Regions from separate parts of the Streptomyces sp. NPDC052114 genome, predicted to be linked through region 1. Evidence: riboswitches for the same ligand, from Rfam matches in the RefSeq annotation. Region 1 holds a riboswitch; each other region holds the start of a gene.

Region 1 (5,194 bases):
CTCGACGTCGGCGTCGGTCGGCTCGGTGCGCGGGGTGGGCGGCGGAGGCGTGTGCATGCCTGTCTTTCCATGTCCGTGGGTCAGTCGTCGGGGCGGTCGGCCTTGTCGACGCCGTCCCAGACGTTCGAGTACCAGGGACGCGAGGCCGCACCCTGGTCCGTGCGCCGGCTCGTGGCCGCCGCGGGGTCGATCACCGTGAAGCCGGTCTCGCCCGGCATCACGTAGTGCAGGCGGTCCCGGACGCGCTGCTCCGCGTACGCGTCGTCCTGCCAGCGGGCCTTCTCGTCGCGCAGCTTCTCGACGTCCTCCTGGCGCTCGGCCTTCTGCCGGCGCAGGTCGTCGATCTCGGCACGCTGCGAGACGTACTGCCTTATCGGGTACGCGAGCGCGACGACCAGCGAGCAGAGCACGAGGGCGAGGAGCGCCGCGCGGCCGGTGAGCCGGGAGCGGCGGGCCTGGCGCTTGGTCTGGGAGCGGTAGACGCGCTCCGCGGTCTGCTCGCCGAGCAGCCGCAGGCGGGTAGCCGTGGAGAACCGGTCCTTGGTCCCGGCCTTGGGCATGGTTCCGCCTCCCCGGCGCAGCGCGTCAACGTACGTACGTCCCCGCACACGGTACGGGACCGCGTGCGAGGACGTACGTAACTACGTGGCTACGAGGGCTCAGCCCTTGAAGCGCGGGAAGGCGCTGCGGCCGGCGTAGACCGCGGCGTCGTCGAGGATCTCCTCGATGCGCAGGAGCTGGTTGTACTTGGCGACGCGCTCGGAGCGGGCCGGGGCGCCGGTCTTGATCTGGCCGCAGTTGGTGGCGACGGCCAGGTCGGCGATGGTGACGTCCTCGGTCTCGCCGGAGCGGTGGGACATCATGCACTTGAAGCCGTTGCGCTGGGCCATCTCGACGGCGTCCAGCGTCTCGGTCAGCGAGCCGATCTGGTTGACCTTGACGAGCAGGGCGTTGGCCGAGTTCTCCTCGATGCCGCGGGCCAGGCGCTCCGGGTTGGTGACGAACAGGTCGTCGCCCACGAGCTGGACCTTCTCGCCGAGCTTCTCGGTGATGACGTTCCAGCCGGCCCAGTCGTCCTCGAACAGCGGGTCCTCGATGGAGACCAGCGGGTACGCGGCGACGAGCTCCTCGTAGTACTCGGTCATCTCGGCGGCCGAGCGGGACTTGCCCTCGAACTCGTACTTGCCGTCCTTGTAGAACTCGGACGCGGCGACGTCGAGCGCGAGCGCGATCTGCTCGCCGGGGACGTAGCCGGCCTCCTTGATGGCCTCGAGGATGAGGTCGAGGGCGGCGCGGTTGGAGTCCAGGTTCGGGGCGAAGCCGCCCTCGTCGCCCAGGCCGGTGGCCAGGCCCTTGCTCTTCAGGACCTTCTTGAGCGTGTGGTAGACCTCGGTGCCCCAGCGCAGGGCCTCGGAGAAGGACTCCGCGCCGATCGGGGCGATCATGAACTCCTGGATGTCCACGTTCGAGTCGGCGTGCGACCCGCCGTTCAGGATGTTCATCATCGGCACCGGCAGCAGGTGCGCGTTGGGACCGCCGAGGTAGCGGAACAGCGGGAGGTCGCTGGCCTCGGAGGCGGCGTGGGCCACGGCGAGCGAGACGCCGAGGATGGCGTTGGCGCCGAGCGAGCCCTTGTTGTCGGTGGCGTCCAGGTCGAACATGGCCTGGTCGATCAGGCGCTGCTCGGTGGCGTCGTAGCCGACGAGCTCCGGGCCGATCTGCTCGATGACGGCGAGGACGGCCTTCTCGACACCCTTGCCCTGGTAACGGTTCGGGTCACCGTCGCGAAGCTCGATGGCCTCGAAGGCTCCGGTGGAGGCGCCGGACGGGACGGCGGCACGACCCGTGCTGCCGTCGTCGAGGCCGACCTCGACCTCGACCGTGGGGTTGCCTCGGGAGTCCAGGATTTCCCGGGCTACGACGACGTCGATGGACGGCACGAGCATCTCCTTCTGGGATGTGACGCGTTTACGCGGGCCGCTTCGGCCCTGCGTCTCCTGAGCCTAACGGGCTCCGGAGCTTCGGCCAGCCGACCGCCCGTCCCGTGGGACGGGCCAGGGCCCAAATACCTGGGAAACGGGACGGAAGCCCGTGTTTCTACTGGCCGGTAGCTCGCTAGGGGCGAACACGGCCCCGCCCCGGCGGGCGGGAACGGAGGCGGACATGGCCCCGCCCCGGTGCGTACGGGGGATACGCGCACCGGGGCGGGGAGCCCGTGGGGACGGGGGCGGCCGTGCGTCCGCCGAGGCACGGCCGGGTGGGTCAGGAGCCTCAGCTCAGGTGCAGCTGCTGGCCCGGGTAGATGAAGTCGGCGTTGTCGATGATGTCGCCGTTGAGCTTGTACACCTTCTGCCAGCCGCCCTTGACCTCGTGGTCCTCGGCGATCTTGGACAGGGTGTCGCCCGTCTTGACCTTGTACTCGCCGTCGCCCTTCTTGACCGTCTTGCCGGTCGGGGTCTCGACGGTCTTCTTGGTCTCGGTCTGCGGCGTCGGCTGCGGCTTGGGGGCCTGCTGCGTCTGCTGCTGCGGGGCCTGCTGCTGCGTCTGCTGCGGCTGCGGCTTCGGCTTGGCCTGCTGCTGCGGGGTCTGCTCCTGCGAGCCGCCGCTGCTGGGCGAGGCGCCCGAGAGGCCGACGCCACAGCTCGGCCAGGCACCCTTGCCCTGGCCCGCGAGGACCTTCTCGGCTATCTCGATCTGCTGGGCCTTGGAGGCCTTGTCGGCGGTCGGGGCGTACTTCGTGCCGCCGTACGCGGCCCACGTGGAGGCGGAGAACTGCACGCCGCCGTAGTAGCCGTTGCCGGTGTTGATGGACCAGTTGCCGCCGGACTCGCACTGGGCGACGGCGTCCCACTCGGAGGTGGTGGCGGCGCTGGCCGAACCGGCCGCCATCAGCGGGGCGGCGACGGCGGCACCGGTCACGCCGACGAGCGTGGCGACGCGGGTGGCCTTGGACGGGCGACGGTGCTTGCCCTTGCCGGAAAGCAGCATGAGTTGATCCCCTCACCGACGCCTGCGAGGTGAGCTGTCGGGTTCGGGCCGATGTGGTTGCCCGGCCGCGCTCCTTGAGCGCGGCTTCACCCCTAGCCGTTTCCGCCCGTCTCGCGGCCGTCCAGCCTCGCGGCTGTCCGGTCGTCCAACGGGCGGGCCCGGCGCAAACCTTGGGTCCCCCGCTCCTGCCTACGGCGCTCGAAGCGACGACTGTTCCCGTCCGGCCGTTGGCAGGATTCGGCGTACCGACCGGCGGGGCCCACCAGTGGCGGGCGGTGATGACCGTAGACACGCGATCGCCGGAATTTCAAAGACGATCAGGGCTTCTGAGACCCATCTCTCACTCGCGCCAAATCGGACATTCGACGCGAAGGCCCCGGCGGACGCTTCGTCAACTTCCCTTACTTTTCGCCCAGATCGAGGCTCTGACCGGGGAGGATGAGGTCCGGGTCGCCTCCGACGGTCTTCTTGTTCTCGCTGTAGAGCTCGTGCCATCCGCCGGCGACGTCGAGGTCGTCCGCGATGACCGAGAGGCTGTCCCCGGAGCGCACCGTGTACGTGCCGCCGGCGACCTCGTCCGTGCGGTCGCCGCCGCGCGAGGCGTGCCGCCCGCCGCGGTCGCTCCCGCCGTCCGCGGCGGGCTCCTCGTCCGCGCGGTCGCCGCGGTGGCGTCCGGCGCCCTCGGAGGGCTCCGTGGCGTCCTCGGAGTCCGGCGAAGTGGCTTCGTCGCGGCCGGACTTGTCCGTGCCGTCGGACTCGCCCGCCTCGCCCTTGCCGTCCTTCTTGTCCCGGTCGCCGGACTCGTCGTGATTCTTGTCTCGGGACGCGTCGCCCTTGTCGGGCGTGTCGCTCGCGTCGCCGGAGGGGTCGGCGGAGCCGGAGGCGTCACCGGACGGCTCGTCGGCGTCCTCGGGGCTCGTGGAGCCCTCGGAGCCCTTCCCCTTGTCCTTCTTGCCGGAGTCCTCGGAGTTCTTGGAGTCCTTCGAGCCCTCGGGGTCCTTGGAGTCCTTGGAGTCCTTCGCGTCCCCTGAGCCGTCCGAGCCGGACGGGTCGGAGGTGTCGGAGGGCTCAGGCGTCACGGGGGCGCCCGGGTCGACGTCGGCGGCGGCGCCGTCCTGGGTGAGGCCCGCGATCGGGGCGCAGCTCGGCCACGCGGCGGTGCCCTGGTCCTTCAGGATCTGCTCGGCGACGGCGATCTGCTGCGAGCGGCTGGCCTGGTCGGCGGTGGGCGCATAGGCGAGGCCGCCGTACTGCTCCCACATCTCGCCGGAGATCTGGAGCCCTCCGTAGTACCCGTTGCCCGGGTCGGCGCTCCACGCGCCGCCGCTCTCGCACTCGGCGAGCTTCTCCCACGTCGTGGTCTCGGCGGCGCTCGCGCTGGTGGCACCGAGCAGGGGGATGGCGATGGCTGATCCGGTGACGCCTGCCGCGACGATGAGAGCCGGGGCCTGGCGGGGGCGTCGGTGACGACCATGACCGGAGAGCATGCGGTTGCCTTTCAGGAGACTGCGGCGACGACCGGGACACCGGGGGCGCCCAAGTCGTCGTGAACGTAGCCGCAGTCGAACGTCTGTCACAAGTCGATGCAGCGGAGATCACGTAAAAGTCACATTCGTGACGGTCCGTCAGTTCAGGGCTGCCGTGGCCCTGTTTCCTGTGCGGTCGTGAACTCCACCGGCAACGTGCGCAGTCCGCGCATGATCAGGCCGCCACGCCACCGCAAATCGGCAGGATCCGACGCGAGTTGCAGATCGGGAAGGCGCCGCAGCAGCGTCGCGAGGGCGGTCTGGCCCTCTAGGCGGGCGAGCGGCGCGCCGAGGCAGTAGTGGATGCCGTGGCCGTATCCGAGGTGCTGGTTGTCGCGGCGCGAGAGGTCGAGGGTGTCCGGGTCCTCGAAGCGGGCGGGGTCGCGGTCGGCGGCGGCGAGCACGACGAGCACGGGGTCGCCGGCGGCGATGTCCCGGCTGCCGATGGTCAGCGGCTCGGTGGCGAACCGCCAGGTGGCGAGCTCGACGGGCCCGTCGTAGCGGAGCAGTTCCTCGACCCCGGTCTCCAGGAGGGCGGTGTCGCCCTCGGCGAGGGCCCGCTGGAGGCGCTCGCGCTGCTCGGGGTGGGTGAGCAGGGCGTAGACGCCGTTGCCGATGAGGTTGACGGTCGTCTCGAACCCGGCGAAGAGAAGGATGAACGCCATCGCGGCGGCCTCGTT
Region 2 (5,194 bases), on a different contig from region 1:
GCCGCTCCCCCGCCAAGCGCTCCGCCCTCCTCACGGTCGCCGTGCCCTCGGCGTGCGTGATGGGTGTCGCCGGGGTCGCGGCCGCCTCCGTCGGCGGCTTCGGCGGGGACGACGCCAAGGACACGACGGCGGCATCGGCCCCGGACGCCACGGCCGTGAAGCCCTCCGCCGCCAACAACAAGCTGGACACCCAGCTGGCGAACCTCTCCGCCGACGCGGGCGACTTCGCGGACCGCGCGAGCCGCACGCAGGAGCGCATCGACCTCAGGGCCGAGAAGGTAGCCGCCGAGAAGAAGGCGGCCGCGGAGGCGGCGCGCAAGGAGCGGCTGCGTCCCAAGTTCGCCCTGCCGGTGAAGCAGCACGGCCTGAGCGCGCGCTACGGCCAGGCGGGCATCAACTGGATGTCCGCGCACTCGGGCATCGACTTCCCGGTGTCGTACGGCACCGAGGTCATGGCCGCGACCGACGGCACCGTCTCCACGAAGTGGAACAGCGCCTACGGCAACATGGCGATCGTGACCGCGAAGGACGGCACGGAGACGTGGTACTGCCACCTCTCCACGCACAAGATCTCCAGCGGCCCCGTGAAGGCGGGCGACGTCATCGCCTTCTCCGGGAACTCCGGCAACTCCACGGGCCCGCATCTGCACTTCGAGGTGCGTCCCGCCGGCGGCTCGGCGATCGACCCGCTGCCGTGGCTGCGCAGCCACGGCCTCGACCCGACGTAGGACCGCCCCCTTGGGGGACCCCGGGACCCCACCGAGGTGGCGGCCCGAGGCCCCGCCGGGCTACAGCTTCTCCACCGGCGCGTACCGCAGCAGCAGGCGCTTCGGCTTGGGGTCTCCGAAGTCCACCGTCGCCTCGGCGTTCGCCCCCGTGCCCTTCACCCCGACCACCGTGCCGAGGCCGAACTGGTCGTGCGTGACCCGGTCGCCGACCGCGAGCGAGACCACCGGCTTCTCCGAGGCGCGGCGCGTGGCGAAGCCCTGGGCGCCGCCGGAGCGGGAGCGCGAGGAGGACAGCGACGAGGCGATGCCCCCGGCAGGCCCCGAGGAACGGGACGGCGGCGGGGCGGCGACGGCACCCGTCCGCTTCCAGTCCAGGTGCGCATCCGGAATCTCTTCGAGGAAGCGCGACGGCGGGTTGTACGAGGGCTGGCCCCAGGCGCTGCGCATCGAGGACCGCGTCAAATAGAGCCGTTCACGCGCGCGTGTGATGCCGACGTACGCAAGGCGACGCTCCTCCTCCAACTCCTTGACCTGCCCCAGAGAACGCATGTGCGGGAAGACACCGTCCTCCATGCCGGTCAGGAACACCACGGGGAACTCAAGGCCCTTGGCGGTGTGCAGCGTCATGAGGGTGATGACTCCGGAGCCGTCCTCCTCCTCATCCGGAATCTGGTCGGAGTCGGCGACCAGGGCGACGCGCTCCAGGAAGTCGGAGAGCGAACCGACCGGAGCGGCGCCTTCCGCAACCGGGGCGCCTTCGCCTCCCTCGGTCCCGGCACCCTCCTGGGCCACCGCACCCACCGCGGCCTCGGCGCCCTCCGCGCCTTCGGTGGTCTCGGCGCCCTGAGTCGCCTCCGCCCCCTCGGCCCGGCCGTTCTCCTGCTCGAACTCCAGGGCCACGGCGGCGAGTTCCTGGAGGTTCTCGATGCGGGTCTCGTCCTGCGGGTCGGTCGAGGCCTGCAGCTCGGCGAGGTACCCGGTCCGTTCGAGCACGGCCTCCAGGACGACGGCCGGGCCCGCGCCGGACTCGACGATGGTCCGCAGCTCCTCCATGAGCGTGTTGAACCGCTTCACCGCGTTGACCGAGCGGGCCGCCATTCCGTACGCCTCGTCGACGCGGCGCAGCGCCTGCGGGAAGGAGATCTTCTCGCGCTGCGAGAGCGCGTCGATCATCGCCTCCGCGCGGTCGCCGATGCCCCTCTTGGGGACGTTGAGGATGCGCCGCAGCGGGACCGCGTCCTCGGGGTTGGCGAGCACGCGCAGGTACGCGAGGACGTCGCGGACCTCCTTGCGCTCGTAGAAGCGGACGCCGCCGACGACCTTGTAGGGCAGGCCGACGCGGATGAAGATCTCTTCGAAGACACGGGACTGCGCGTTCGTCCGGTAGAAGATCGCCACGTCGCCGGCCTTGGCGTCGCCCGCGTCCGTGAGGCGGTCGATCTCGTCGGCGACGAACTGCGCCTCGTCGTGCTCGGTGTCGGCGACGTAGCCGGTGATGCGCGCGCCCGCGCCCTGGTTGGTCCAGAGGTTCTTGGGGCGGCGGCTCTCGTTCCGCTCGATGACCGCGTTCGCGGCGGTCAGGATCGTCTGCGTGGAGCGGTAGTTCTGCTCCAGGAGGATCGTCGTCGCGTCCGTGTAGTCCTCCTCGAACTGGAGGATGTTGCGGATGGTGGCGCCGCGGAAGGCGTAGATCGACTGGTCCGCGTCACCCACCACGCACAGCTCGGCCGGATCGTCGCCCTCGCCTCCGGAGGGGCCGACCAGCTCGCGCACCAGGGCGTACTGGGCGTGGTTGGTGTCCTGGTACTCGTCGACCATGACGTGCCGGAAGCGGCGGCGGTAGTGCTCGGCGACGTCCGGGAAGGCGCGCAGGAGGTGGACCGTCGTCATGATCAGGTCGTCGAAGTCCAGCGCGTTCGCCTCGCGGAGGCGGGACTGGTACATCGCGTAGGCCTGGGCGAGGGTCTTCTCGAAGCCGTCGGCGGCCTGGGCGGCGAAGTCCTCCTCGTCGATCAGCTCGTTCTTCAGGTTGGAGATCTTGGCGCTGAAGGACTTCGGCGGGAACTTCTTCGGATCGAGGTCCAGGTCGCGGCAGACCAGGGCCATCAGGCGCTTGGAGTCCGCGGCGTCGTAGATCGAGAAGGAGGACGTGAAGCCCAGCTTCTTGTACTCGCGGCGCAGGATGCGGACGCAGGCGCTGTGGAACGTCGACACCCACATCGCGTTCGCCCGGGGGCCCACGAGCTGCTCGACGCGCTCCTTCATCTCGCCCGCGGCCTTGTTCGTGAAGGTGATCGCGAGGATCTGGCCGGGGTGCACGCCGCGCTCGGCGAGGAGGTGCGCGATGCGCTGGGTGAGCACGCGGGTCTTGCCGGACCCGGCGCCCGCGACGATGAGCAGCGGGGAACCCGCGTGCACGACGGCCGCGCGCTGGTTCTCGTTCAGCCCGTCGAGGAGCGTCGCCGGGTCGATGACCGGGCGCGGGGCGCCGTCGCGGTAGTGCGTGTCCCTGGTCATGGGCGCGTCGAACTTCCCGTCGAACAAGTCGTCCGGAATGGGCTCCGGAGCGCTGTCCTCGGGCGGCGGCGGGGGCTCTTCGTCCGCGGCCCGGGAGGGCTGCAGGTCCGCCAGGAAGCTGTCATCAAAGAGGCTGCTCATCGCCTCCCGAGTCTAGGCGGCCCCACTGACAACCCGCCCCGGGTTCCGGCCACCTCCTCCGACGGGGAGGGTCCCGCCTCCGTCTAGGAGGGTCCCGCCCACGTGCCGCCCACGTGCCGCCCACGGACGGTCACGCTCCGCTACGGCGTGTCATGTCCGCGTCGCTGCCGTACTCCATCCGCGTCAAGACCCTCGTGAAGTCACGAAAATGTATCGGGCATATCGAACATCAACCTTCACAGCGGCCGCACAAGTTGGCTAGCGTGCCCGGCGGGCCGCTCGTCCCCCACCGGCGAACCCCGCCGGGACCGGGTGGCCTCCGCCGAGTCCGACACGTTCGGAGCCGGGGACCCACCATGACCTTGGGGTGAATCGGTCCCGTACGAAGTACGGGACCGTAGGGCAACCTTCCGGACCACCCGCCCGAACCCGACAGCTAACCCGGTAGGCGGTCTACGGAAGGAGTCGCCTCCTTGGCGTCGCACCGCAAGCCGCGGACCCGTACGGCCGGAATGCGCACGGCCCCCGCCCTCGGCATCACGACGGCCGCCCTCACCTCCGTCGCCCTCCTGTCGCAGAGCGCGCAGGCAGCCCCCTCCGCGCCGTCGAAGCCCAGCCTCGAAGAGGTCCAGAAGAAGGTCGACGACCTGTACCACCAGGCCGGCGTGGCCACCCAGAAGTACAACTCGGCCAAGGAGCGCACCGACAAGCAGCGCAAGAAGGTCGACCATCTGCTCGACGACGTGGCCAAGCGCACCGACGAGCTGAACGAGGCCCGCCAGGAGCTCGGCTCGTTCGCCGCCGCGCAGTACCGCACCGGGGCCGTCTCCGAGACGGCCACGATGATGCTGGCCAACGACCCGCAGGGCTACTTCGACCAGAACCACCTGGCCGACCGGCTGACCACGCGCCAGAAGAAGGCCGTCGACGACTACCAGACGCAGCAGGCGTCGGCGACCAAGCAGCGCGCGAAGGCCGCGAAGAGCCTCAAGACGCTGAGTGAATCGCGGGACGACCTCAGGACGAGCAAGCAGGCCGTCCAGAAGAAGCTGGGCGAGGCGCGCGGGCTCCTCTCGAAGCTGACCGCCGAGGAGAAGGCGCGGCTGGCGGCGATCGAGCGCAAGAAGGAGCAGGAGGCCAAGCGCAAGGCCGAGGAACTGGCCCGCAAGCAGGCCGCCGAGGCGGAGCGCAAGCGCAAGGCGGAAGAGGCCGCGCAGAAGGAGAAGGATCAGGGGCAGGGGCAGGGGCAGGAGGGCGGCCAGGACTCGGGCTCGGGCACCGGTTCGGGTTCGGGCTCCGGGACCACGGACGGCAGTTACGCCACCAAGGCCGCGAAGGTCATCGACTTCGCGGAGGCCCAGATCGGCAAGCCGTACGTCTGGGGGGCCACGGGCCCCGACTCCTACGACTGCTCGGGGCTGACCCAGGACGCGTGGAAGGCCGCGGGCATCTCCCTGCCGCGCACCACGTGGGACCAGGTGAAGGTCGGCACGACCGTGAAGACCGCCGACGCCAAGCCGGGCGACCTGGTGTTCTTCTACGACGACATCAGCCACGTGGGGATCTACATCGGCAACGGCAAGATGATCCACGCGCCGAAGCCGGGCGCGAACGTCCGCGTCGAGTCGATCTACTACATGCCGATCCACAGCGTGGTGCGCCCCGCGTAACGCCGGACGGCACGCGTCTTCCGGAGACCGCGCTCGGCTCCGGAGGACGCGACGACCGGGTGCCGCGACAACCTTGGGACGCGACGAAAAGCACCCTCTACGCGCGCGTGGCCCGCATCCCCGGGAGGATGCGGGCCA
Region 3 (5,194 bases), on a different contig from region 1:
ACCTTCCGCACTCTCGAAGAGGCCCTCGGGGCCGACGCCCGCACCCAGTGCCAGCACCCGCGCCCCCGGCGACCAGGCCAGCACGGCCCGCACCGACGGATCGGTCACCGTCGGCAGCCCTCCGGTCCCCTCCCCGGCCGGTCCGAGGCCGTGGATGACGTCCATCTCCAGGGCGAGCAGCCCTCGCTCGTCCCGTTCCCGCGCGTCTTCCCTCATGGCCCGAAGAGGGTACGCGGGCCCCGCGCGGCGGCACACCTCGCTCTTCCCCATCCTCAGAGAAACGTACGTCCTGTACATTTTCTACAGAGCCCGGACCGCTCCGCGACCGGAAGAAGAGAGGCGTGCCATGAACCGTCCGTCCGCCCGCTACGTCCTGCCCGAGTTCACCGAGCGCACCAGCTCGGGAACGCGGACGCTCGACCCCTACTCGAAGCTCCTGGAGGAGCGGATCGTCTTTCTCGGCACCCCCATCGACGACCGCTCGGCGAACGACGTGATGGCGCAGTTCATGCACCTGGAGTACCTCGACCCGGACCGCGACATCTCGCTCTACATCAACTCCCCGGGCGGCTCGTTCAGCGCGATGACGGCGATCTACGACACGATGCAGTTCGTCACCTGCGACGTGGAGACGATCTGCCTCGGACAGGCCGCCTCGGCCGCCGCCGTGCTGCTCGCGGCGGGCACCCCCGGCAAGCGGGGCGCCCTGCCCGGCGCGCGGGTGCTGATCCACCAGCCCTCCGTCGCCGAACCGATCCAGGGGCAGACCAGCGACCTCGCGATCCAGGCCGACGAGATCCTGCGCACCCGACGGCTCCTGGAGGAACTGCTCGTACGGCACACGGGGCAGAGCCCGGAGCGGATCACCGCGGACATTGAGCGGGACAAGATCCTGGACGCGCCGGCGGCCCTGGAGTACGGCCTCGTGGACCGGATCATCCCGAACCGCAAGACCTCCCTCGCCGCGCGCGATCCGAGGTGAGCGGGCGATGCTGCCACCCGAACTGCCACCCCTGCCCGCCCTGACGCGGGCCGAGGCCGAGCTGGTCGACCGCTATCTGGAGGTCGTCGACCTGCTCGGCCGGATCAACCCCGCCCGCGCCGAGCACACCTACGGCGGACTGCGCGCCGCCCAGGCACTCGTCGGCCGGGCGACCGCCCTGCGGGACGCGCTCACGCTCATGCACCAGCGCGGCGAGAGCGAGGTGCACACCGGCACACTCGCCACGGCCCTGCGCGTCCTCGACGGCGAGCGACGGGCCCGGCGGGTCACCGTGCCGCCGCCCCCGGCCGGTTGACCACGGCGCGGACGCCCCCGCACGGCCCTCCGGAACGTCCCGGACCGGTTCGAAACGGACCAGACGAGCTACCCCGGACGGCGTACCAGGGCGTCCGCCGCCCTGCCGTGGAGAGTTGCGCCAGGTGTGTACAACGGGGGCGGAATGACACATTCCAACGCTGGTCGAGCGGTCGTCAGACCATGCCTCCTCAACCCGAATTCGTCAGTGTCCACCCGAACGGGTCAGTCGTGAGGAGCCTCACAAAACGCCGTTTCGGCTCGGTTTTTTCGCCCTTGTCGGGTCAAGATCCCTTCCGACGACAAGCCCCCGCCACAGCGGCGGGGCGGTCCGGGCGGACGCCGAGTCCTGCCGCCACCCGGATGACCGGTCGACATCGGTGCAACGGCAGGAGTGGAGGACCCAAGCACGGCGGGCCCGTCCGGGAAGTCCGGACGACGCCCTTGGGGTGAAGCCGCAGAGCACGACGCGGCCGGGCATCTTCGCCTGCCCGAACCCGACAGGTCATCCTTCACAGGCGGCTGACGAAGGGTTGCGCATGACTGCGCTGAATCATGTTCCGTCGCTGCTCAGCAGGACCGGTGCGGCATCGGTCCTCACGCTCGCCGTCGTAGGCGGCACCGTCGTGGCCCCCGGGCTCGCGTCGGAGGCACAGGCAGCCACACACGGGACGAAGGCGCTCAAGATCGCGGCTTCCAAGAAGGGCTCTCCGTACCGCTACGGCGCGGTGGGGCCCAACAGGTTCGACTGCTCGGGCCTGACGCTCTACTCGTTCAAGAAGACGGGCAAGAAACTGCCGCGCACCGCCGCCGCGCAGTACAACAAGACCAGGCACATCTCCAAGTCCCAGCGATCCCCCGGCGACCTGGTGTTCTTCCACTCGGGCCGGAACGTCTACCACGTCGGGATCTACGCGGGTAACGGCCGCATCTGGCACGCCCCCAAGACGGGCACGGTGGTCCGCCTGGAGAAGATCTGGTCCAAGAGCGTCTGGTACGGCAGGGTCCGCTGACCCGGCCGCGATCGGTCCGGCGCGCGTCACGCACCCGCCAGGTGCCCGTGCGTGACGCGCGCCGGAGCCGCGGCCCCGCAGAACCTCCGGTCACACCCGGACGGGCTCCGCCCTCACGCGAGAACCGGCTCCAGGAGGAGCACAAGACCCAGCACGCCGAGCGCGGCGCCGGTGACGGCCTCGACGGCACGGGCGGTGCGCGGCCTGCGCAGCCAGGCACCGAGCCGGTCCACCAGAAGCGCCACCACCGGGAACCACAGCAGTGCGAACGCCACCACGATCGTCGCCAGCAGCAACGTCCTGGGCATCGCGGGGCTGCCGTCGGGCACGAACTGGGGCAGCACACTGAGGAAGGTGATCGACGCCTTGGGGTTCAGGGCGTTGGTGAGGAACCCCTCGCGCAGGCCACCGCCCCGCGCCACCGGTTCGTCCCCCGAAGCGGCCCGCGGCACCGCCGCCGACCGCAGCGCGCGGTGGGCGAGGTGGAGCACATAGACCCCGCCGAGCAGTTGCAGCGCCCGGAAGAGCGCGGGCTCGGCCGCGAGGACCGCGGCGACGCCCGCGACGGCCAGCGCGGTGTGCACCAAGAGCCCGCCGGCCACACCGACCGCGCAGGCGACTCCGGCCCGTCGTGAGGCGAGCGCGTTGCGTACGACGACGGCGAAGTCGGCGCCCGGCACGGCGACCATGCCCGCGGCGACGCCGGTGAAGGCGACCAGTTGTGCGTCCATGGGGGCCAGCCTGCCCGGGCGGAGCCTTCAGCAGGTATGTGGAATATCCTGGGTCTGCCTTAAGCAGGTGTTGAGGGAGATGCCATGTACGACCCCACACGCCTCGCCGCTCTCGTGGCCGTCTCCGAGGCAGGTTCGATCACCCGGGCCGCCGAGCGCCTCGGCTACACCGTGCCCGCGCTCTCGCAGCAACTCGCCAAGCTGGAGCGCGAGGCGGGCACCGCACTGCTCGTCCGGCACCATCGCGGGGCGCGGCTGACGGGTGCGGGCGAGCTCCTCGTCGGGCATGCCCGCCGGGTGCTGGACGAGATGGAGCGGGCCCGGCACGAACTGGCGCGGCTCGCCGGGCTCTCCGGCGGACGGCTGCGGGTGGGGACGTTTCCGACCGCCGGCATCCATCTGCTGCCGCCCGTCCTGAGCGCGTTCCGCAGGGCGCATCCGGATGTGGAGCTGACGGTGACGGGGCACGAGCCGCCCTCGGGTGTCACCGCCGTGGCGACGGGCGAGGTCGACCTGGCGCTCACGCACACCTACGAGCCCGCCGATCCGGTGCCGTTGCCCGCCGCGGTCTCGGCCGAGCCGATCCTGGTCGAGGAGCTGGTCCTGGTGACCCGGCCGGGGCACGCCCTCAGCAGCGGCACCTCCCGGCTGCCGCTGGCCGAGCTGGCCGGACAGCCGCTGATCAGCATGGCGCCGGACCATCCGCCCCGGCAGGCGGTGGAGCGGGCGCTGGCCCGTGCCGGGACGAGCCCCGCGGTGCTGGTCGGGACACCGGGGTACGCACTGGTCTGCGCGCTGGTCAGCGCCGGGCTCGGGGTCGCCGTGGTACCGGAGATGGTGGCGCGCACCGCGGTCACGCCCGTCGGCACCCGCCTGCTGGAACCGGGCGACCTGCGGCGCACGATCTCCGTGGTGCACCGCACCGACGAGCCGAACGCCGCGGCGGACTCCTTCCGGGCGCTGCTGCGCGGGGCGTTCGGCCGCTCGGCCGGGACGGGCTGACCGAGCACGGCCCGGGAGATCGCGCGGACCCACCGGCGCGGCCCCCACGCGAGCTCTCGCGGGCGGATCGGCCGGTCCCGCGTCTCAGTGCGCGGCGCCGCGCTGTCTGCGCCGGACCGGCGCCTTCCAGGGCAGGGCGATCCACACGGTCTTGCCGCCCTCGTCGGTCGGACTGACCGAGAGTCTGCCGCCGCACTCTGCGGTGAGCCAGCGAATGATTACCATGCCCCGGCCGTTGTCCTGCTGGACGGCCGCGGGCAGCCGCCTGGGGTAGCGGGGGTGGCTGTCGGTGACACCGATCCGCAGCTGCTCCTCCCGGTCGAGCTCGACGTCCACGGTGAAGGTGGGCGACTGCCCCAAGGTGTGCTGCACGGCGTTCGTGGCGAGCTCGGAGACGATCAGTCTGATCGTGTCGGCCACCTCGTCGTCGCCGGGCAGTCCCCATTCGGAGAGCACCCGCAAGACGTATTTCCGGGCCGCGGAGACCGAGGCAGGATCGCTCGGCAGAGTGACGGAGGCTTCCTGGAGGTCTGCCATGGCGACGCTGTCCCTTTCCCACCGGGACCGGTCTCCGACTCGTCGCGGATGACTCGAGGACAGTCCCGAACTGGTGCTTCGCGCCAGCCTGCCACTCCTTACCCTGTCACGGGTGGCGATCCACCGAGATGTGCATATATCTGTCGCTCGAAGCGGTGAACTCTGCTACGGCAGACCGTATTTGGGATGCACACTGGTGCTTCCTCTACTGTCGCCTACTGCCCCCGCTCTGCCGCCGGGATGCCCGACGGCTCCACCCGGAAGGAGACGGGCATGCAGTACGGCCCCGCGGTGCGTCGCCGCCAACTCGGTGCCGAACTCCGCGCGCTGCGCACCCACGCGGGACTCACCAGCAGCCAGGCCGCGGCCAAGCTGGGCTGGCACCAGTCGAAGGTGAGCCGGATCGAGACCGGCCGCAGTGGCGTGAAGGCCGCCGACGTGCGTCTGCTCCTCGAAGCGTACGAGGTGAAGGACCCCCAACTGAACGAACTGCTCTTCGCGTTCGCCGGTGCCGATGACCCCGGCGCGGGGCGCCACCACTGGTGGAAGGCCTACCGCGATCTGCTGCCCGCCACCTACCGCGATTTCATCAGCCTGGAGTCGCAGGCGAGTTG
Region 4 (5,194 bases), on a different contig from region 1:
GCGGAAAGGGAATTCCGTCGGTCGGTTCAAGGGAGCGTCAAGTACGGGCATGCCGAACCGGCAGCCCTGACGTCGGGGGGTCGCCGTCAGGACCGCCGGGGTCTTCGGGGTGCGTCAGGGGTTGGGGTGCGTCAGGGGTTGAGGCCCTTGCCCTGCAGCCAGCCGAGCGGGTCGATCCCGGTGCCGTCGGGCGTGTGGACCTCCATGTGGAGGTGCGGCCCGGTGACGTTGCCGGTCGCGCCGACGCGTCCGATGACGTCGCCGGTGCTGACCTTCTGGCCCGCGCTGACGTTGAGCGAGGACTGGTGGCAGTACCAGATCTCCGTGCCGTCCTCGAGTTCGAGCACGGTGCGGTAGCCGTACGCCCCGGCCCAGCCCGCCTCCTTGACGGTGCCCGTGTGCACGGCCTTGAGGGGGGTGCCGGTGGGGGCGGCGAAGTCGAGGCCGGTGTGGTGGCCGGAGGACCACATGGAGCCGGCGTCGCCGAAGTGCGAGGTAAGCGTGTACGAGGAGGTCGGGATGACGTAGCTCTTGGCGAGCTTGGCAAGACGCTCGGCCTCGGCCTTGGCCTTGCGGGCCTCCTCCTCCTTCTTCTTCTTGGCGGCGGCCTTGGCCTCCGCCTCCTTCTCGGCCGACTTCTGCTGGGCGGCGGCTTCTTCCGCGGCCTTCTCGACGGCGGCGTCCTCGGCCGCGGTCTGCACGGCGGAGTCCGCCTGGTGCTGCTGGTTCTCGGCCTGCTGCATGATGCGGGCGCGCAGGGCCTCGCCGGCGTCGGTGGTGCCCTGCCGGGCGTCGGCGGTGCTGACGCCGGCGGTGCTGAGGGGGGTCGCGGTGGTGGATCCCTCGGAGTCCGACGCGTCGTCGGACATCAGGGAGCCCACGCCGGGAAGGGACTTGGCCTCCGGCAGCGAGTCCGTGACGGCGCCCAGGTCGGGCATCGATATGGAGACCGGGGGCTTGCCGCCCTGCGCGGTGGCGATGCCGCCCGCGCCGACGGCGGCGATGACGCCCACGCCGAGGACGGTGGAGCTGCGGGCGAGGCCGCCGCCGCCCTTCTTGTGCACACGGTGCCTGCCGCGGACGGGACGAATGGATTCCTCGGTGGGATTCCACTCCTCGAAGGGTTCCTCGGCGTACGGACCGAAGTCGTCGTCATTGGGCACGTACACGCCTCGGGGGGCAGGCCGGTTGGACGCCACTGGGGCGCACTCCTTTCCTTCCTTCTCGCCTACCGGGTTAGCTGACGGGTTCGGAGCAGGAAGGTCTCCTACGGACATCCGGCACAGAGGCACAGATGCCCGATTCACCCCAAGTTGGTGGTTCCCCGGCTCCCTTGCGGGATTAGGCGCGTGCGCACGGAGCCGCCTCTAGTGACGGCTGGGACGACCGCGCTGCGTTATCGAACGTTAATAGACGGCGGGTCGGTATTCCAAGCCGTTCCTGTTGATCGTTAACGCTCTTCGGCCGTACGTACCGGGACACGGAGGTTCTGAACGGGGCGACTTGACCCCTCGTCGGCCTCTACCGGAGCTTCACATTCCGTTGACAGTACGTCAGTTGTTGTGCAGAGGGGTGCACTTCAGTCACGGGGAGTGACGTCGGGGTCGTCGGCGGTGGGTCGCCGCACGGCGAGCAGCGCCATGTCGTCCGTCGTGGCGCCCCCGGTGTGCCGCCGCACCTCCTCGGCGAGCGCGGCGAGCAGCGCGTGCGGGCCCGCGCGCCCCGGGAAGATCCGGCCGCCGAGCCGGGCCGCCGGGTCGTAGAACTCCCCCGCCACGTCACGCGCCTCGGAGAGGCCGTCCGTGTAGAAGAGCAGCAGCGCGCCGGGCGGGAACTCCGTCTCGTCCGCCCGGTCCGGCCAGGCCCCCAGGTCGCCCATGCCGAGCGGCAGCGCGGGCTCGGTCGCCGACAGGACGCACAGCCGGCCGTCCCCGCGCAGCAGCATCGGCGGCGGGTGCCCGCGGTTGATGAGCCGTACGAGGCCCTCGCCGTGCCGGATCTCGGCGAGGACGGCGGTGGTGAACCCCTCGAAGGCGTCGAGGCCGTCGCGCCGGGTCCCCTCGCGCGCCAGCGCCCGCTCCAGGCGCTGCGCCACCGCCTCCAGGGTGGCCTCCTGCTCGGCGGCCTCCCGGAAGGCACCGATGACGACGGCGACCGCGGCGACCGCGCCCATGCCCTTGCCGCGTACGTCGCCGACGATGAGCCGTACGCCGTGCGGGGTGTCCTGCACCGCGTACAGATCGCCCCCGATGAACGCGTCGGCCTGCGCGGCCTCGTACCGCGCGGCGATGTCGAGCCCCCCGATGCGGGGGTCCGGCTCGGGCAGCACCGCGCGCTGGGTGGCCTCGGCGATGGAGCGGGCGGTGGCGAGCCGGTCGTTGCCGCGCCGCACGACGCGGTTGATGACGACCGCGAGGACGGCGACGGTCAGCACGGTGATCAGCTCGGTGACGGCCTCGACGTGGCTGGTGCCCTGGTGGCCGTAGTGCAGGAAGAAGACGGCGGAGGCGGCCGCGGCGCCGGTCAGGACGGTGTTGAGCTGCGAGTAGAAGGGGGCGGCGATCAGCGGGGCCGCGGTGAACAGGGGCGCGGCGGTGAACTCCGGCGGGGTCGACGCGTCGAAGACGACGCCGACGACGAGGAGCAGGAAGGGCAGGGCGCGGACGAAGGCCCACTCGTGCGCGGTGGCGCCGCTGTCGCCGGTTACGCCTTGCTGCCCCACCGCTTGTCTCCCGCCGACTCCGCGCCCATCACCGCGCTCCATTCAGGCTTCCCGCAGCGCGGGGCGGGTGCGACCTGGTGTGGGCCGACCGGGTTACGCGGAAGGGCGGAGAACGGCACCGGACGACGGCAGACCACGGCGAACGACGCGGAACAGCAGCGAACGACGGCAAACGACGGCGAACGGCAGCAAACACCGAGGGCCCGGAACCAATTGCTTGGTTCCGGGCCCTCGGCCTTCAGTAGCGGGGACAGGATTTGAACCTGCGACCTCTGGGTTATGAGCCCAGCGAGCTACCGAGCTGCTCCACCCCGCGTCGGTGAACCCAACAGTACGCCATTGGGAGGGCGGAAGCGAACCGGTTACGCGTTGCCCGCGTGCGTGAGGGTCTCCCAGGCCACGAAGAGGTCGTCCGTCCCCTCCGGACGCCGCTGTTCCGTGTACTTCTCGGTCTCCGGCATCTTCAGGCCGCGCCGCCCCTGCAGATGGTTCAGGCCGACCTCGGTGTCGGGCCCCATGTCGCGCTGGACCGTGCCGCCGCACAGCCACTTCGGCGCCTTGGCGCCCAGCTGGTACTTGGAGTGGAACTCGAAGGCGGCCCGCAGCCGGTCCTCGACCTCGCCGTACAGGTCGACGCCCTGGTGGTGGGCGGTCTCCGCCATGTGCGAGGTCGCCGCGAGGGAGTAGCTGGCGTGCTTGAAGTTGCGGCAGGTCTCCTGGGAGAGCCCGTCGGCGAAGGTGCCCTGCCCGAACCAGTACTTCTTCAGCTCCGCGGCGGTGTCGATGCCGCTGCCCTCCGGGGAGACGGGCAGCTTCCCGTCCGACTCCAGGTAGAAGTACGCGGGCACGCGCGTCCGGAAGTGGTGCACGGCCTTCTCGAAGGTGGGGTGGTCGTCGAGGAAGACGGCCATGCCCATGGTCGCGTCGGCCATCACCAGGTCCCAGTTGCCGTTGAAGTCGGCGGAACCGTTCTTGACCTGCGGCAGATAGGCGTTGCGCAGCATCCGCTCGAAGCGCAGCAGCTGCCCGTCGCTCCAGCCGTCGTACGTGTACCGCACGGCCTCCGCGGCACGCGCCCACGACGAGGCGGCCCAGGCGGTCTGCAGCCCGGCGTTGGCCTCGGTGTGCCCGGTGATCACCTTCGACCAGGCGTCCATGATCTGCACGGCCTTCTCGGCGTGCGCACGGTCCTTGGTGATGTTCCAGAGCAGGGCCTGGGTGTACGCGGCCAGCGCGTCCTCGCGCTCCTCGACGCAGCCCCGCCCCGGCCGGGTGTCGGGCGGGCACTCCACGACGGCGTACGGGGTCGCCTGATAGTCGTCCGCCGCGTACTTGCTGTCCCGCATCTGCTCGAACGCGCCCAGCCACGGCTGCTCCCGCGCCCGCACATGCGCGCGCACCCGGTCGAGCTGCTCCCCGCTGACGAGCACGCCGGGATGCTCGAACGGCAGATCGAGCGGCCGAGCGGCAGCGGTACGCCCGCTCTCCCCACCGCCCTCTCCTGCGCCGCCCCCGCACCCCACGGCGAGAACGACGAGCAGCCCCACGACGAGCCCCCCGACCCCACGCCGCGCCGCCCCGCGCACGCCTGCCGCCATCCTGCACCTCCGGCTCACCCTGCGGACCTGGCAACCCAGCGTGTCCCGCCCACGGACCCCCCGCACGGCGGGACTCTCCGTTCGGGCGAGTGCCATGGGGCGGAGTTTCGTTTTCTGTCCCGCGTGGACCCGAACTCTTCGTTCAGACGGCAGACCTGGCCGCCGAGCGGTGCCAGGCTGTCCCCGACACGAAACACGCACCTGGTGCGGGGACAGGCCGATCCCCTCCGGCCGACGCTCCGCACCCCTCGCCCTCCCCGGCATCCGGAGCATGCGGGAGCCGCCCCGGCAGGGAACAAGCCGGATGGGCCAGGGCCGGAGCTGCACGAAACTGTCGGCGTCGCAGCTCCGGCCCCATACGGCGGGCCCCTCCCCCCGAACGACATCAGGCCCCTGGTCGGATTCCTCCGACCAGGGGCCTGCGCGGTAGACCGTGTGGGACTCGAACCCACAACCAATGGATTAAAAGTCCACTGCTCTGCCAATTGAGCTAACGGTCCGCGTCGGTGCACCCCCGAGCATAGCGGGACCGGCCCCGGCATCCGATCGGGTATCGCCGTCGAGCGTCCGTCCACATGCCGAAGGGCCCGTACGACAGGTGTGTCGTACGGGCCCTTCGTCTTGTCCTGCCGGGCTACGCCCCGGCTACGGCCTGGCTACGCGTCAGCCGTTGCGCTTCCAGCGCGGCTTGTCGTCGCGGCGGCCGAAGGAGCTGCCGGAGCGGTCGTCGCGGCGCTGGTACGACGGGCGGTCGTGGCCGCCGGCGCGGTGGCCGCCGGCGGGACGGTCGTCGCGGCGGTCACGGTTGAACGGACGGTCGCTGCCACGGTGACCACCGGAGGGGCGGTCGTCGCGACGGAAGCCGCCGCGGTCG

What was found. A riboswitch is a leader RNA that binds a small molecule or an ion and turns the genes downstream of it on or off. The one in region 1 is predicted to bind cyclic di-AMP.
Region 2: linked by a shared signal. The riboswitch ahead of AB0L89_RS14585 (NlpC/P60 family protein) and the one ahead of AB0L89_RS19970 (transglycosylase family protein) in region 1 are both predicted to bind cyclic di-AMP.
Region 3: linked by a shared signal. The riboswitch ahead of AB0L89_RS20715 (C40 family peptidase) and the one ahead of AB0L89_RS19970 (transglycosylase family protein) in region 1 are both predicted to bind cyclic di-AMP.
Region 4: linked by a shared signal. The riboswitch ahead of AB0L89_RS18585 (M23 family metallopeptidase) and the one ahead of AB0L89_RS19970 (transglycosylase family protein) in region 1 are both predicted to bind cyclic di-AMP.

What each region holds. Positions count from the first base shown of each region.
Region 1 covers NZ_JBFAWC010000008.1:304,297-309,490, reverse strand. Annotated here, with positions in the region: gene AB0L89_RS19985 (DUF501 domain-containing protein) at 1-57, opposite strand, end outside; gene AB0L89_RS19980 (septum formation initiator family protein) at 81-560, opposite strand; gene eno (phosphopyruvate hydratase) at 660-1,940, opposite strand; gene AB0L89_RS19970 (transglycosylase family protein) at 2,272-2,988, opposite strand; cyclic di-AMP (ydaO/yuaA leader) riboswitch at 2,993-3,195, opposite strand; gene AB0L89_RS19965 (transglycosylase family protein) at 3,390-4,475, opposite strand; gene AB0L89_RS19960 (cytochrome P450) at 4,619-5,194, opposite strand, start outside.
Region 2 covers NZ_JBFAWC010000005.1:505,362-510,555, forward strand. Annotated here, with positions in the region: gene AB0L89_RS14575 (M23 family metallopeptidase) at 1-728, shown strand, start outside; gene AB0L89_RS14580 (ATP-dependent DNA helicase) at 789-3,386, opposite strand; cyclic di-AMP (ydaO/yuaA leader) riboswitch at 3,697-3,853, shown strand; gene AB0L89_RS14585 (NlpC/P60 family protein) at 3,860-5,056, shown strand.
Region 3 covers NZ_JBFAWC010000009.1:56,029-61,222, forward strand. Annotated here, with positions in the region: gene AB0L89_RS20700 (GNAT family N-acetyltransferase) at 1-216, opposite strand, end outside; gene AB0L89_RS20705 (ATP-dependent Clp protease proteolytic subunit) at 347-982, shown strand; gene AB0L89_RS20710 (hypothetical protein) at 990-1,298, shown strand; cyclic di-AMP (ydaO/yuaA leader) riboswitch at 1,657-1,833, shown strand; gene AB0L89_RS20715 (C40 family peptidase) at 1,837-2,310, shown strand; gene AB0L89_RS20720 (LysE family transporter) at 2,424-3,041, opposite strand; gene AB0L89_RS20725 (LysR family transcriptional regulator) at 3,126-4,043, shown strand; gene AB0L89_RS20730 (ATP-binding protein) at 4,128-4,580, opposite strand; gene AB0L89_RS20735 (helix-turn-helix transcriptional regulator) at 4,854-5,194, shown strand, end outside.
Region 4 covers NZ_JBFAWC010000007.1:385,300-390,493, reverse strand. Annotated here, with positions in the region: gene AB0L89_RS18585 (M23 family metallopeptidase) at 132-1,163, opposite strand; cyclic di-AMP (ydaO/yuaA leader) riboswitch at 1,211-1,358, opposite strand; gene AB0L89_RS18580 (PP2C family protein-serine/threonine phosphatase) at 1,580-2,722, opposite strand; tRNA gene AB0L89_RS18575 (tRNA-Met) at 2,965-3,038, opposite strand; gene AB0L89_RS18570 (alginate lyase family protein) at 3,085-4,320, opposite strand; tRNA gene AB0L89_RS18565 (tRNA-Lys) at 4,748-4,820, opposite strand; partial or broken gene AB0L89_RS18560 (RNA helicase) at 4,984-5,194, opposite strand, start outside.